One region of the Mesorhizobium sp. M2A.F.Ca.ET.043.05.1.1 genome, then DNA from elsewhere that is predicted to be linked to it. Evidence: riboswitches for the same ligand, from Rfam matches in the RefSeq annotation. Region 1 holds a riboswitch; each other region holds the start of a gene.
The links. Region 1 has a riboswitch for cobalamin ahead of EJ069_RS13075 (CbtB domain-containing protein). Riboswitches for the same ligand answer to the same signal wherever they lie in the genome.
Positions count from the first base shown of each region.

Region 2: linked by a shared signal. The riboswitch ahead of EJ069_RS04110 (DUF1636 family protein) and the one ahead of EJ069_RS13075 (CbtB domain-containing protein) in region 1 are both predicted to bind cobalamin.
Region 3: linked by a shared signal. The riboswitch ahead of EJ069_RS22445 (aromatic ring-hydroxylating dioxygenase subunit alpha) and the one ahead of EJ069_RS13075 (CbtB domain-containing protein) in region 1 are both predicted to bind cobalamin.
Region 4: linked by a shared signal. The riboswitch ahead of bluB (5,6-dimethylbenzimidazole synthase) and the one ahead of EJ069_RS13075 (CbtB domain-containing protein) in region 1 are both predicted to bind cobalamin.

Region 1 covers NZ_CP034446.1:2,646,905-2,649,950, reverse strand. The annotation lists gene EJ069_RS13090 (dienelactone hydrolase family protein) at 1-433, shown strand, start outside; gene EJ069_RS13085 (hypothetical protein) at 469-1,113, opposite strand; gene EJ069_RS13080 (CbtA family protein) at 1,200-1,940, opposite strand; gene EJ069_RS13075 (CbtB domain-containing protein) at 2,043-2,252, opposite strand; adenosylcobalamin (AdoCbl) riboswitch at 2,301-2,378, opposite strand; gene EJ069_RS13070 (histidine phosphatase family protein) at 2,484-3,046, shown strand, end outside.
Region 2 covers NZ_CP034446.1:867,723-870,768, forward strand. The annotation lists gene EJ069_RS04100 (cobaltochelatase subunit CobN) at 1-164, opposite strand, end outside; gene cobW (cobalamin biosynthesis protein CobW) at 195-1,232, opposite strand; gene EJ069_RS04110 (DUF1636 family protein) at 1,235-1,660, opposite strand; cobalamin riboswitch at 1,700-1,905, opposite strand; gene EJ069_RS04115 (winged helix-turn-helix domain-containing protein) at 1,936-3,046, opposite strand, start outside.
Region 3 covers NZ_CP034446.1:4,643,166-4,646,211, reverse strand. The annotation lists gene EJ069_RS22450 (hybrid-cluster NAD(P)-dependent oxidoreductase) at 1-636, opposite strand, end outside; gene EJ069_RS22445 (aromatic ring-hydroxylating dioxygenase subunit alpha) at 657-1,904, opposite strand; cobalamin riboswitch at 2,013-2,215, opposite strand; gene EJ069_RS22440 (DUF680 domain-containing protein) at 2,709-2,915, shown strand; gene EJ069_RS22435 (DUF680 domain-containing protein) at 2,985-3,046, shown strand, end outside.
Region 4 covers NZ_CP034446.1:3,380,997-3,384,042, reverse strand. The annotation lists gene EJ069_RS16675 (hypothetical protein) at 1-376, shown strand, start outside; gene bluB (5,6-dimethylbenzimidazole synthase) at 377-1,102, opposite strand; cobalamin riboswitch at 1,145-1,322, opposite strand; gene EJ069_RS16665 (histone deacetylase family protein) at 1,438-2,364, shown strand; gene EJ069_RS16660 (exodeoxyribonuclease VII small subunit) at 2,368-2,619, shown strand; gene EJ069_RS16655 (DUF2277 family protein) at 2,664-2,930, shown strand; gene EJ069_RS16650 (pirin family protein) at 2,940-3,046, shown strand, end outside.

The DNA of each region.
Region 1 (3,046 bases):
TGACCTGATGGGCAAGGTCGGATGGGAAATCATCTGCGGCCGTGCCAGGGCGGCGCTCCTCCAGACTTCTCGAGACGCGGTGCTCGCAGGCCATTCGATGGGAGCTGGGGTGGTCAGTGCCGTTTGGCCAGAAAGAATCGCTGCCGCGGGCGTTGTGCTGCTGCATGGCCTTGCCGATATTCCCACAAATGTTCGTCGACACATTCCGGTCGCGGTCCACGTCGCCGACCCGGATACGTTTGCGCTGCCTGAACAAGTTGCCGGCTGGTCGGCGGCGGCAAAGCGCTGCCAAGTCAAGGCGGAGATTTTCACCTATCCGGGGATCGGCCATTTCTACACCGATCGAGCGCTGCCGGACTATAATGCGCCCGCAGCCGAACTGACTTGGTCGCGCGTTCTGGCTTTCCTGGAAACGATCGCACGAAAGACTTGAAACGGTTCGGTGATATTGTGAGACGCTGAATCGTTCTAGACGGTGCCGGCCCGCGACGAGGGCAAACGGAAGATCGACCACGCAGCCGTCATCAGCGCCGCCACCGTGACCAGCAGCACCGCCAGGCTCGGCAGGTGGAAGACCATGTCCCGCCATCTGGGCTCGATCACCGCGCCGGTGCTGAAAGCCTCGCCGCTGAACTGGCACAGGATCCAGGATGCGCCGCTGCGCACCATGTCTGCGTCGATGTCGGAGATGAGCGCTTTCGCCTGGCGCTCGGCCGCTGGCATCTTCGCCATATAGGCGAGCAGCTCCTTGGCGGTGGCGAGATAGGCGTGGCTGCATTCGTTGAAGGGGCTTTCCTCGTCGCCCAGGCTTCCCGGCATCAGGCCCCAGAGGCAGTATGTGAATTGCAGATTGCCGTGATTGTAGAGCCGCCTGAAGGTCGGATCGGTCGCGGTCTGGCGTTGGGCAAGGTCGAGGATGTCGCCGCGATAGCGCGCGATCACCGCCATCTGGCCGTGGGTGAGGCTGGGGATCTGGATGCCCGCGGGAGGCGGGGCCGAGGAGCCGCTATGCGCCAGCGCCGAGGCTGTCGCCAGCAGGGCGAACAGTGCCGCAACCGAGCAATTCCAGGAAAAGTGTGCCGCGGTTTTCCGTCCGGAATTGCGAGAAAACAAAAGACCAAAGCGGCTCAGCGGTCGTGTCGACCGTTGAGCCGCTTTGGCCGCCAGGGCAAAGAACCGTGGCGGCCAGCGCATGGGTTTCAGGCGTAGCGGCGGGCGGAGCCGCGCTGGTCGCGCACTGCGACCACGCGCTCGGCAACAGCGCCGAAGCCGAGTCCGACGACGGTCCACAGCACCAGCTGGATGCCGAGCGAGGCGACGCGGAATTGCCACAGCACCGTCGCCGAGAAGTTCTCCGGCACTTCGTTGATGTCGGGCAGGGCCGCCTTCACCAGCGCGAAGACGACGAGGAAGGCGAGCCCAGCCACGATCGAGGCATTCCAGGCGCCGAGCCTGCTCCACAGCCGCTGCGCCAGGCCGACCGCCGCCACCATCGCGGCGATCGAGATGACGATCATGATGAAGAACAGTTCGGTGCGGTAGGCGATGGTTTCGGGATTGCCGACCGCGGGCGGGTTGGCCGGGTATTTGAGGCTCGGAACCACGATCACGGCAAGGAAACCGAGCAGCGCCAGCAGCGCCGAGGTGCCGCGCGGGCCGAGCGAGCTCAGCCGGCCATAGGCATAGGCGAAGACCAGCGAGAACAGCCCACCAAGCGCCGCGCCATAGACCAGCACGCCGGTCGCCAGACCGATGCCTGCCTGCGTGGCGCGGCTGACCATCTCGGGCTCCGGCGCCTCGCCGGCGGCCTGCGCCTGCTGTTCCTCGAAGGCGATCGCCTTGTCGACCTGCGGCTCGCCATAGACGCGGGCGAAGGCGAACGCCAAAATCCCCGCCACCAGCCCGACAAGCATGCCGCGCAGCAAAAGTTTTCCGACCATGTCAGAGTCCCTTCAAGCAATTTTCCGGAAAAATTAAGCGTTTTCCTCCCGGAATTGCGTCAGACCAAAACTTAGGACGGTTCAGCCTTCGCTGAATCGCTCCTAGTGGCAGGGGAAGCCGAGCAGGTGGCGGCCGTCATGCACGAATTCATGCACTACCGTGCCGCGGATCAGCGACGTCGCGCCTTCTTCCGCGCCGACGAAATAGATCATCAGCATCAGCATCAGGCCGGCAAAGATTGCCCAGGGCAGAAGCTCGCGGACGGGAATCGCAACCGGGCCGTAGGTCGGGGCGAAGGTGGTGTCGGACATTTTGACCTCCTACTGGGATGCTGCGTCCCGTTGATCCAACTGTGGCTGCGGGATAAGGCCTGACTTTCGGCTGGTGCCGATCACAGTGGCGCGACCGTGCCGGACTCGCACCGGCTTCCAATCCCGTATAGCGCTAAAACACTTGTCAGCAGTTCGTTCGCCTGTCAACGACATGTAATGGCCAACGCGGCTTCGCCTGGCCGAAATTTCACTGGACCACGGAGTTTTGGGATGTTCGCCCGCCTGACGATGATCGCAAGCGGCGCGACGCAGGCCGCGCGCAAGGGCCGCTTTCCGACGGACGAGGCGCCGGAGCCGAGCGCCCTCGATCGCGCCGGCGCGATCGCTTCGTCGCTGCGCCGGGCCGACCGCGTCTGGACAAGTCCGGCGCTTGCCGCGCGCAGGACGGCCGAGGCGCTCGGCCTGGATGCCACGGTCGAGCCGCTGCTTGCCGAGCAGGATTTCGCGCGCTGGGCCGGCAAAAGCTTCGAGCAGGTGCAGGCCGAGGACCCGGCAGGCATGGCGGCCTGGTTTGCCGATCCGGACGCTGCACCCCATGGCGGCGAATCGCTTGCCGCCGTCGCCCGGCGGGGTGCCGCGCTGATGGAGCGGCTGGCCGGCGAGGGCGGGCACACCATCGCGCTCACCCATGCCGTGCCGATCCGCGCCGCCATCGTGCATGTGCTGGGCGCGCCGCTCTCCTCGGTTTGGAAGATCGACATCGAGCCGCTGTCGTTCACCGAGTTCCGCAGCGACGGCCGCCGCTGGGTGCTGCACGCGAGCGGAGTCGCCGG
Region 2 (3,046 bases), 1.8 Mb from region 1:
CGCATCGAGGGCAGCCGCGCGGCATCGGCCTTCCAAGCAGCGGCCAGGCCGGCGAGATCGCTGTCGGTGAAGGACAGCGCCACGACATCCGCAGGCGTCTGCCTGAGGTCGATCGGCTCGGCGAGATCGTCGAGCGAAGCGGATGTGGTGGCGAGGATATGCATAGCGGTTCGGGTCGGCCTTTCGTATTGGCCTCAGCCGGCGAGGATACGCTCGATCGCCGGGCGGTTCAGCCCCTTGAGGCCAATGACGACGAGCCGCGAGCGGCGGTCGTCCTCGGCCGTCCAGGCGCGGTCGTAATAATGGTTGACGCGCGGGCCGACGGCCTGGAGCAGAAGCCGCATCGGCTTGCCGCCGACCTCGACAAAACCTTTGACGCGCAGCACATTTTCCTGCTCGGCGGCAAGGGCGACGCGCTTGGCCAGCTCGTCCGGACTGGCGATCGACGGGATGTCGATGACGAAGGAATCGAAATCGTCATGCTCGTGGTCGAGCTCATCGTCGTGATGGGTCTTGCGGTTCTCGATATCGTCCTCGACGGCGAGGCCGAGGCCGAGCAGCACCGAAGGATCGACCTTGCCCTGCGCGGTCGGCACGATTTTCACGGCGCGCGCCACATGCTCGCCGATGACGGCGTTGGCGCGCTGAGAGCCCGCTGCGTCCATCAGATCGCTCTTCGACAGGATGATCAGGTCGGCGCAGGCGATCTGGTCCTCGAACACCTCTTCGACCGGATCGTCATGGTCGACCGAGTCGTCCGCCGCGCGCTGCGCCTGGAGCGCATCCATGTCGGAGGCAACGCGGCCGTCGGCCAGCGCCGGGCCGTCGACCACGGCAACGACGCCGTCAACCGTCACGCGGCTCTTCACCGTCGGCCACTGAAAAGCCTGCACAAGCGGTTTCGGCAGAGCGAGGCCGGAAGTCTCGATCAGGATGTGGTCGACCTTCGGCGTGCGGGACAGGATCTGGTCGAGCGCCGGCACGAAATCGTCGGCGACGGTGCAGCAGATGCAGCCATTGGCGAGCTCGACGATGTTTTCCTCCGGGCAGGTGTCGACGCCGCAGCCTTTCAGGATCTCGCCGTCGATGCCGACATCGCCGAATTCGTTGACGATGATTGCCAGCCGCTTGCCCTTGGCGTTCTCGAGCAGGTTGCGGATCAGCGTCGTCTTGCCGGCGCCGAGGAAGCCGGTGACGACGGTGCAGGGCACGCGGGAAACGGAAGCGTTCATGGTCAGTCCTTCAGCATGTCGAGAGGAGGGATGCGGGCAACCAGGCCGCGCTTGAGGGAATCGGGCCGGCCGCGCCAGGGGATAAGGCCGTCGGCCGAGGTGGCGAAGAGCTTTGCGCCGGCGACGAGGTCGGCGCCGCTGGTGGTGTCCAGATCGCCGAAGACGTAGCTCCAGCAGCCGTCGCGCAGAAGTGCTGCGCTCAGCCGGCGCTTGCAGTTGCCGAGGCATTCGACGGTGCGGATGCGAATTTTTTCGCTCGAGGCGGCGCGGCGCGTGTCTTCGGCAAGCAGCGCGCCGGCGCGCGGATGGGCGTCCGAGCCGGTTTCGTCGCGGCAGGACGAGCAGACGATGACGGTCACGCCGCCCAACGCGTCGGGCTCGGACGGAATGTCCGCGATGTTTGCCGGGAAACTGCCGTTGCGATCCAAAACCAGGCTCCTTGCCCGGAAAACCCGCCGGGCATTCGGATACTTAAAGTCTCAGACGGCAGGTCTCCTGGCTCGCGGGTCGTCGCCTCAGATGCCGCCTTCCCGGGAACATCCCAGTGGTTTTCGGCCGGGGCTCGTCGCTTACAGTTGCGGGGACAGCCGCGGATTTGGGTTTTTGGGCCCGCACCGCATTCCCTCTTGGCTCCTCCCTTTGCCGGGAGAAGACCGTCTGGGTCAAGATTTAGGCTTACGGCTGGGCGCCTGTCAACGCGCGGCTACGACGCCGCGATGTCGGCCAGCGCCGGGCCGAGGTCGCCGGCCGCCGTCACTTCGATCGCCTCCAGGCCGAGCCAGCCCTGCATCTGCTTCAGCTCCTCGAAGAGCTGGGCTGCCGTCTCCGGCGGCGCGTCGGGCTCGGCATAGGCGGCATGGACGCGCAGCACGCTGGCCGGGCGGTCGGCGCGCAGATCGACACGGGCGACGATGCGGTCGCCGAGCAGAAAGGGAAGCACGTAGTAGCCGTATTGGCGCTTTTCGGCCGGCGTATAGATCTCGATGCGGTAGCGGAAATTGAAGAGCTTTTCGGTGCGCGTGCGTTCGAAAACGACGGGATCGAAAGGGGCGAGCAGGGCGCGCGCCTCGATCCGGCGCGGGATTCGCGCGTCCTTGTGGAGATAGGCGGGCTTGTCCCAACCCTCGACCTTCACCGGCAGCAATTCGCCGGCTTCGACCAGCTCATCGATGCGGTCCTTCGTGTCGCCGGGCGCCAGGCGAAAATAGTCGCGGAGGTCGCCATAGGCGGCGATGGCGTGGGCGCGAGCGGAAATGCGCAGCAATTCGCGATGCGCGTCCTCGACCGAGGGCACCGGCAGGTCGAGCACGGCCTGCGGCAAAACGCGCTCCGGCAGGTCGTAATAGCGTTCGAAGCCGCGCCGGTAGGCGGTGGTGATGCGTCCGGCCCAGAACAGCCATTCGAAAGCGTGCTTGGCCTCGCTCCAGCCCCACCAGCCGCCATTGCCCTTGTGGCCCTCGATATCTGAGGCGGCGATCGGCCCGCGATCGGCGACCTCTCTATAGATATCATCGATCATTTCCTTGCGCTCGCGGCCCCATTTCGCCAGGCCGAGATACATCTCGTCGCCCTGCTCGGCGCGCTGCATGCGCCAGCGCAGCAAGGGGTAGGTCTCGACAGGCAGGAACGACGCCTCATGCGCCCAATACTCGAAGACGGCGCGCTTGCGGCCAACTGCGGCGTTGTCGAGCAGCGCCAGCGGGTAGGGGCCGAGGCGCGAATAGAGCGGCATGTAGTGCGCGCGCACCACCGCGCTGACGGAATCGATCTGCAACAGGCCGGTTCGCGAAAGCACGCGCGCAAGGTGCCGGCGA
Region 3 (3,046 bases), 2.0 Mb from region 1:
CGGCAGCCGGATCGCGTCGATGCGGCCCATATGGCCGAACCAGCCCTCGCGGCTCGACCGCTCCTCGATCATGAAGCCGAGCGACAGGCCGGGCATGCGGCTGCCGAGCAGTTCGAGCTCCTTGCGGAAGATGATCTCTTCCGGCCGCCGCGCGCAATTGACGAAGCCGACATCGGTCCAGGGCGCGCAGTCGTTCAGCCAGCGCAGCATCGACATCATCGGCGTGACGCCGGATCCGGCCGAAATGAACAGATATTTGGCCGCCGGATGGCTGTGCAGCGAGAAATCGCCGGCCGGCCCGTAGGCCTTCACATGGACGCCGGGCTTCAGATTGTCGAACATCCAGCGCGTGCCGACGCTGTCGGCTTGCGCTTTCACCGTCACCGCGATCGAGAACGGCCGCGACGGCGAGGACGACAGCGTGTAGGTCCGCATCAGCGGCCCGTCGGCGGTCGGCAATTCCAGCGTCACGAACTGCCCGGGTTTGTAGCGGAACCAGGTCTGATTGTCGGAGCGGAAGGTGAACGTCTTCACCTGCGGCGCCTCGTCGCTGACGCCGATCACTTCCAGCACCTGCAGCCTGTCGTTCCAGGGCGCCATCTCGTCGAGATGGCGATAGAGGCCGAGATCCGTCATCGCGTTCATCTCCTTAGCCTTCAGGCGACGCTGCGCAACGCCGGGCGACCGCCTTCGGCAAGGCGCGGACCGATGAAGGAGGCGTACCACTCGACGAACTGGATGACGCCGCCCTCATGCAACTCGGAATAGGGACCGGGCTCGTAAGCCGGCGACAGGATGCCGAGCGCATTTTCCTCCACGATGCGGCGGTCCTGATCGTTGGTCTCGGTCCAGACATGGGTGAGTTCTGCCAGATCGTAGTCGACGCCTTCCACCGCGTCCTTGTGGACCAGCCATTTCGTCGTCACCGCGGTCTCGGTGGCGCTGATCGGCAGCACACGGAAGGTGACGGCGTGATCGATGAGGATGTGGTTCCACGTGGTCGGGTAATGGTAGTGCATCAACGTGCCGATACGGTCGGCGGCGACGCTGGCGGACAGGTTTTTCGTCACGGCGCGCTTGCCGCTCATCGTGTAGCTGACGGCGTCGCGCAGCAGCGGCGCGCGCGTCGCGCGGTATTGCCCGGCCGGGTCGATCCGGAACCGGCTCGGCAGACCCGCCGCCTCGCATTTCGCCCAGTGCGCAAGCATTTCCGGATCGCTGTCGGCGCCTTGCACACCGGTGACCGTCGGCGCTTCCGGGAAGGTCTTGCACAGTTCCGGATGGTTGCCGGCGCAATGATAGCACTCGCGGTTGTTTTCCCAGACGAGCTTCCAGTTGCCCTTTTCGACGATCGTCGATTCGAACGCGACCTTCGCCTCGCTCAGCCGGTGCGGCAGGAGATAGGGTTCGATCATGGCGCGCATCGGCGCGAAGTCGGCCGGCTCTTTTGCCAGGCAAATGAAGATGTAGCCGCCGACGCTCTCGCAGGCGACCGGCTTCAGGCCGAACTGGCTCTTGTCGAATCCTTCCGCCATCTGGCGCGCGAACAGCAGCCGCCCGTCGAGCTCGTAAGTCCACTGATGGTAGGGACAGACCAGCTTGGCGGCGGTGCCCTTGTCGGTGTTGCACACGCGGCTGCCGCGATGCCGGCAGGAGTTGTGGAAAGCGTTGATGCTTCCCTTCTGGTCGCGGACCAGCACCACTGGATAGTCGCCGATCTGGACGGTGATGTAGCTGCCTGGTTTCGGCAGCTCGCAATCATGGCCGATGAACAACCAGTCACGATACCACATCAGCTCCATGTCGAGCTTGAAATAGTCGGGATCGGTATAGAAGGGCTGCTCAAGCGAGTAGCCCGGCTTGCGGCTCTGCAGGAGCCTCAGCATGTCGTTGCGCGCATCCATGTCCTGTCCTCGCATCAAGGACTGAACTGGTGGTGATGGAGAAGAACGACCGCCACCGGCAGGGCCGGGCACGCGCCGTCCGCCTCTTGACCGCCCACCGCGATCAGTCGAGTTCAAACTGTCTCTGGCTGGTTTCCGGGCTTTGGAGTTGCCCTCGCGGGCGGTCGCAACACCTTCCCAGGCCCATGGCCCAGTGGTCTCCCGTTGCGACCTCACTCCACCACCGTTGCGGGGGCAGCGCCGGATTTCGACCGGCTTCCCAATTCTCCGCCTCGTCGCGACGAAGCGGCACCTGAGATGGCCTGATCTAACCACGACAGCCGGTTTCCCGTCGGCATGAAAACGACATCGCATCCATGCGGCGCGACAATGGGCGGCATATTGACGGTGCTGAGTCTCGTCCTTGCGCCATGCCCTCCGGCTTCCAGAACGCTCCCCGGGACGAGCTTCAGGAGGGCTCCGATGGTTAACAGTATCAAAAAGTGACTATTAGCAGATTCTAAAATCGAACCGAACGGTTCGTTTCTGTTGACGGTGCGTACAGGACGCTGTGAACGTTGGCGCTCCGACACACTTGGTGAGCCAACCGCCGAACTCACATAAGTCATTGATTAGATTCGATAAAAATATAGTCATAGGCATGCTTATGAAAACTTCAAGATGCGGATTCATAGTCCAGACGAAAAAACATCGTGATTGGAATCCGGCGATCGGCTCACCCAAATCAGCGCTGTCCGAACGACGCGATTTCATTCCCAAGACACGCCGCTAGACGGACTGAATAAAAATACTGGAGTAGCAAAAATGAAAAAGATTGTTCTCACTGCCGCAGCCCTTCTGGCAATTTCCGGCAGCGCCTTTGCCGGTAGCGACAATTACAACGCGCAGGCTGCCAACCCGCCGGCCGCCACGGTCGACTCTTCTTACACAGCCTCGGTCCGCAAGTCCGAACCGGCTGAACAGAAGCCTGTCGCCACGGGCGCCGACCGCAACCTTTTCGGTAACAACTAACAGCCGACTTCGAACGGCGACGGGTTTGCCCGTCGCCTCGGTCGGATCAGGAAATTCAGGAGTACTGAGATGAAAAATATCATTCTTGCCACCGCGGCTCTCATGGCCGTTTCCTCGGCTGCTTTTGCGGG
Region 4 (3,046 bases), 730 kb from region 1:
GCTCTACGCCCAGAACGGCAAGCACATGATCAAGAACGCCGTCTGGTTGGCGGTGATCATGTGGGGCGTGTCCTTCGTCATCTTCCTATTGATGCTGGCGCCCGCGGCCGCGATCCTGTGGGTCATGCCCGGACAATTGGCCGGCTGGGCCTTCATGCTGGCCATCGTCTTTGCCTGGGCCTTCAAGGCGGCCTTCATCGAGCCCTTCGCCATCGCCTCGCTGATGCAGGTCTATTTCGAAGCCATCGAAGGCCAGGTTCCCAATCCAGAATGGGACAACCGGCTCGCCGAGGCGTCGTCCAAATTCAGGGAGCTGCGCGACAAGGCGCTGGGCTCCTTCGGCGGCTCGCGCTGGGATACGCCGCGAGCCGCTTGATCATTGCTGGCGACCTAGCCTTGCGATCGCCGATTTGAGCGGCGCCTCGCCGGCGCCGCGAAACGTCTCGCTCATCACCAACTCGGGCAGCGGCAGGCGCTTGCCCCAGCCATGCGCTTCGAGGTCGGGCCTCGGCGCGAATTCCGAGACGCGGCCGACGCACAGATAGGCGATCGGCGTGACATGCTCCGGGATCGACAGAAGCCGTTTCAGCGCCTCCGTCTCGATGATGCTCACCCAGCCGACGCCGACGCCTTCGGCGCGTGCCGCCAGCCAGAAATTCTGCACCGCGCAGACGGTGCTGTAGAGATCCATCTCCGGATTGTGCCAGCGCCCGAGCGGCGAGTCCTTCGAGCGCTGCCGGTCGCAGGTGATGCAGAGATTGAGCGCGCTTTCGCATATGCCTTCGAGCTTCAGCTTGCGGTAGAGCGCCTGCCGCTCCGCCTCGATCGCCGGCAATTCCTGCTCGCGCGCGGCGAGGAACAGGTTGCGCACCTGTCTGCGCCGCTCGGCATCGCGGATGACGATGAAGTTCCAAGGCTGCATGTAGCCGACAGACGGCGCATGGTGAGCGGCGGTGAGAAGCCGCGCCAGCACACAATCGTCGAGATCGTCGGCTGTGAAATGGCTGCGCACGTCGCGCCTGGTGAACATCGCCCGGTACACCGCGTCGCGCGCCAATTGGTCAAAGTCGTCGCCACACGCGGCGATCGCTGCTGCCGTCATCGCTTTTCCCCTTGCGACAAGCCGTCCCCCGCCTGACCAAGCGGACGACCATGTCTGCCGGGCCGGTCTTCTGGCTCGGGATCGTCCCGCTCCGGCGCCTTCCCGTCATGGACAGTGGCTTTTGCCGGCGCGGTCCCCCTCACAGCGTTGGGCACGCCACGGAATAAAACCGTGTTCCCGATTCTCCCGCGTCGCGGGCACCAGGCAGCGGAATGACCTTACCGCGAAGTTCGGCACCCGCCAATGGTGCGGACGACATGGGCTGGCGCAATTTCCCCAGCCATTCGGCTTTTCAAACATGGTCATTACGGCTGCGGGTGCCTAGATTAGGCGCCATGGCCACCCGTCTCTACACGCACCCAATCTTCCTCGAACACCTCACGCCGCCCGGCCACCCCGAGCGGCCCGACCGCCTGCGCGCCATCGAGCGCGTGCTGGACGACGAGGCGTTCTCGGCGCTCGACCGCGTAAAGGCGCCGGAAGGCGATGAGAAAACCATCCTCTATGCGCACCCCGAGACTTTCGTCGAGTGCGTGCGTGCGGCGATCCCTCGGACCGGCATTGTCTCGATCGATGCCGACACCAGCGCCAGCCCGAAAAGCTGGCAGGCCGCGGTGACGGCGATCGGCGCGGCCAATGCGGCGATAGACGATGTCTTCGAGGGCCGAGCCTCGAATGTCTTCGTCGCCGCCCGTCCGCCTGGGCATCACGCCGAAAAGACGACGGCCATGGGTTTTTGCCTCTTCAACACGGCGGCGATCGCTGCCCGTTACGCGCAGAAGAAGCACCAGGCCGAGCGTGTCGCCATCGTCGATTGGGACGTCCATCATGGCAATGGCACGCAGGACATCTTTTGGGACGACCCGTCGGTGCTCTACTGCTCGACGCATCAGATGCCGCTTTACCCGGGCACAGGCGCCAAGAGCGAGACCGGCGCCGGCAATATCGTCAACGCGCCGCTCGCGCCGCGGACCGGCAGCGACATGTTCCGCGACGCCTTCCTGTCGCGCGTGCTGCCGTCGATCGATGCCTTTGCGCCGGACCTGATCATCATTTCCGCCGGCTTCGACGCGCATCACCGCGATCCGCTGGCCGAGATCAACCTGACCGAGGACGATTTCGACTGGGCGACCGGGCAGTTGATGGAGCGCGCCGGCCGCCACAGCTCCAACAGGCTCGTCAGCCTGCTGGAAGGCGGCTACGATCTGCAGGGACTGGCATTTTCAGTCGCCGCCCATGTCGGGCGGCTGATGAAGGGATAGGGTATGGCAGTGGAAGGCAATGAGGACGTCAAGGCGATGAGCTTCGAGCAGGCGCTCGACGCGCTGGAGAAGATCGTCGACGATCTGGAGCGCGGCGACGTCCCGCTCGATCAGTCGATCAAGATTTATGAGCGCGGCGAGGCGCTGAAGGCGCATTGCGACCGGCTGCTCAAGGCGGCCGAGGACAAGGTCGAGAAGATCAGGCTGTCGCGCGACGGCAAGCCGGTGGGAACGGAGCCGCTCGACGCCGAATAATCCGGAATAGCGTAGGCAGAGCAAGCAGGTAAGGAGTTCAAGCCATGTGCCGCAACATCAAGACCCTGGCCAATTTCGAGCCGCCGGCGACCAATGACGAGGTGCATGACGCGGCGCTGCAATTCGTGCGTAAGCTGAGCGGCTCGACGAAACCGTCCAAGCGCAACGAGCATGCCTTCTATCACGCCGTGGAAGCGATCGCCGCCGCCGCGCGCGAATTGATCGACTCGCTCGAAACCAGCCAGGAACCGCGCAATCGCGAGGAAGAGGCCGCCAAGGCGAAGGCCAGGTCGGCGTTGCGTTTCGCCTGAAGGACAGTCATGAGCTTTTTTCCGGGAAACGATCCTGAACCCGGCGATGCCTTCGCCTGCGATCAGATCGAACTGATGGTCATCCCGAACGCCAAGGACATCGGCGGCTTCGAGGT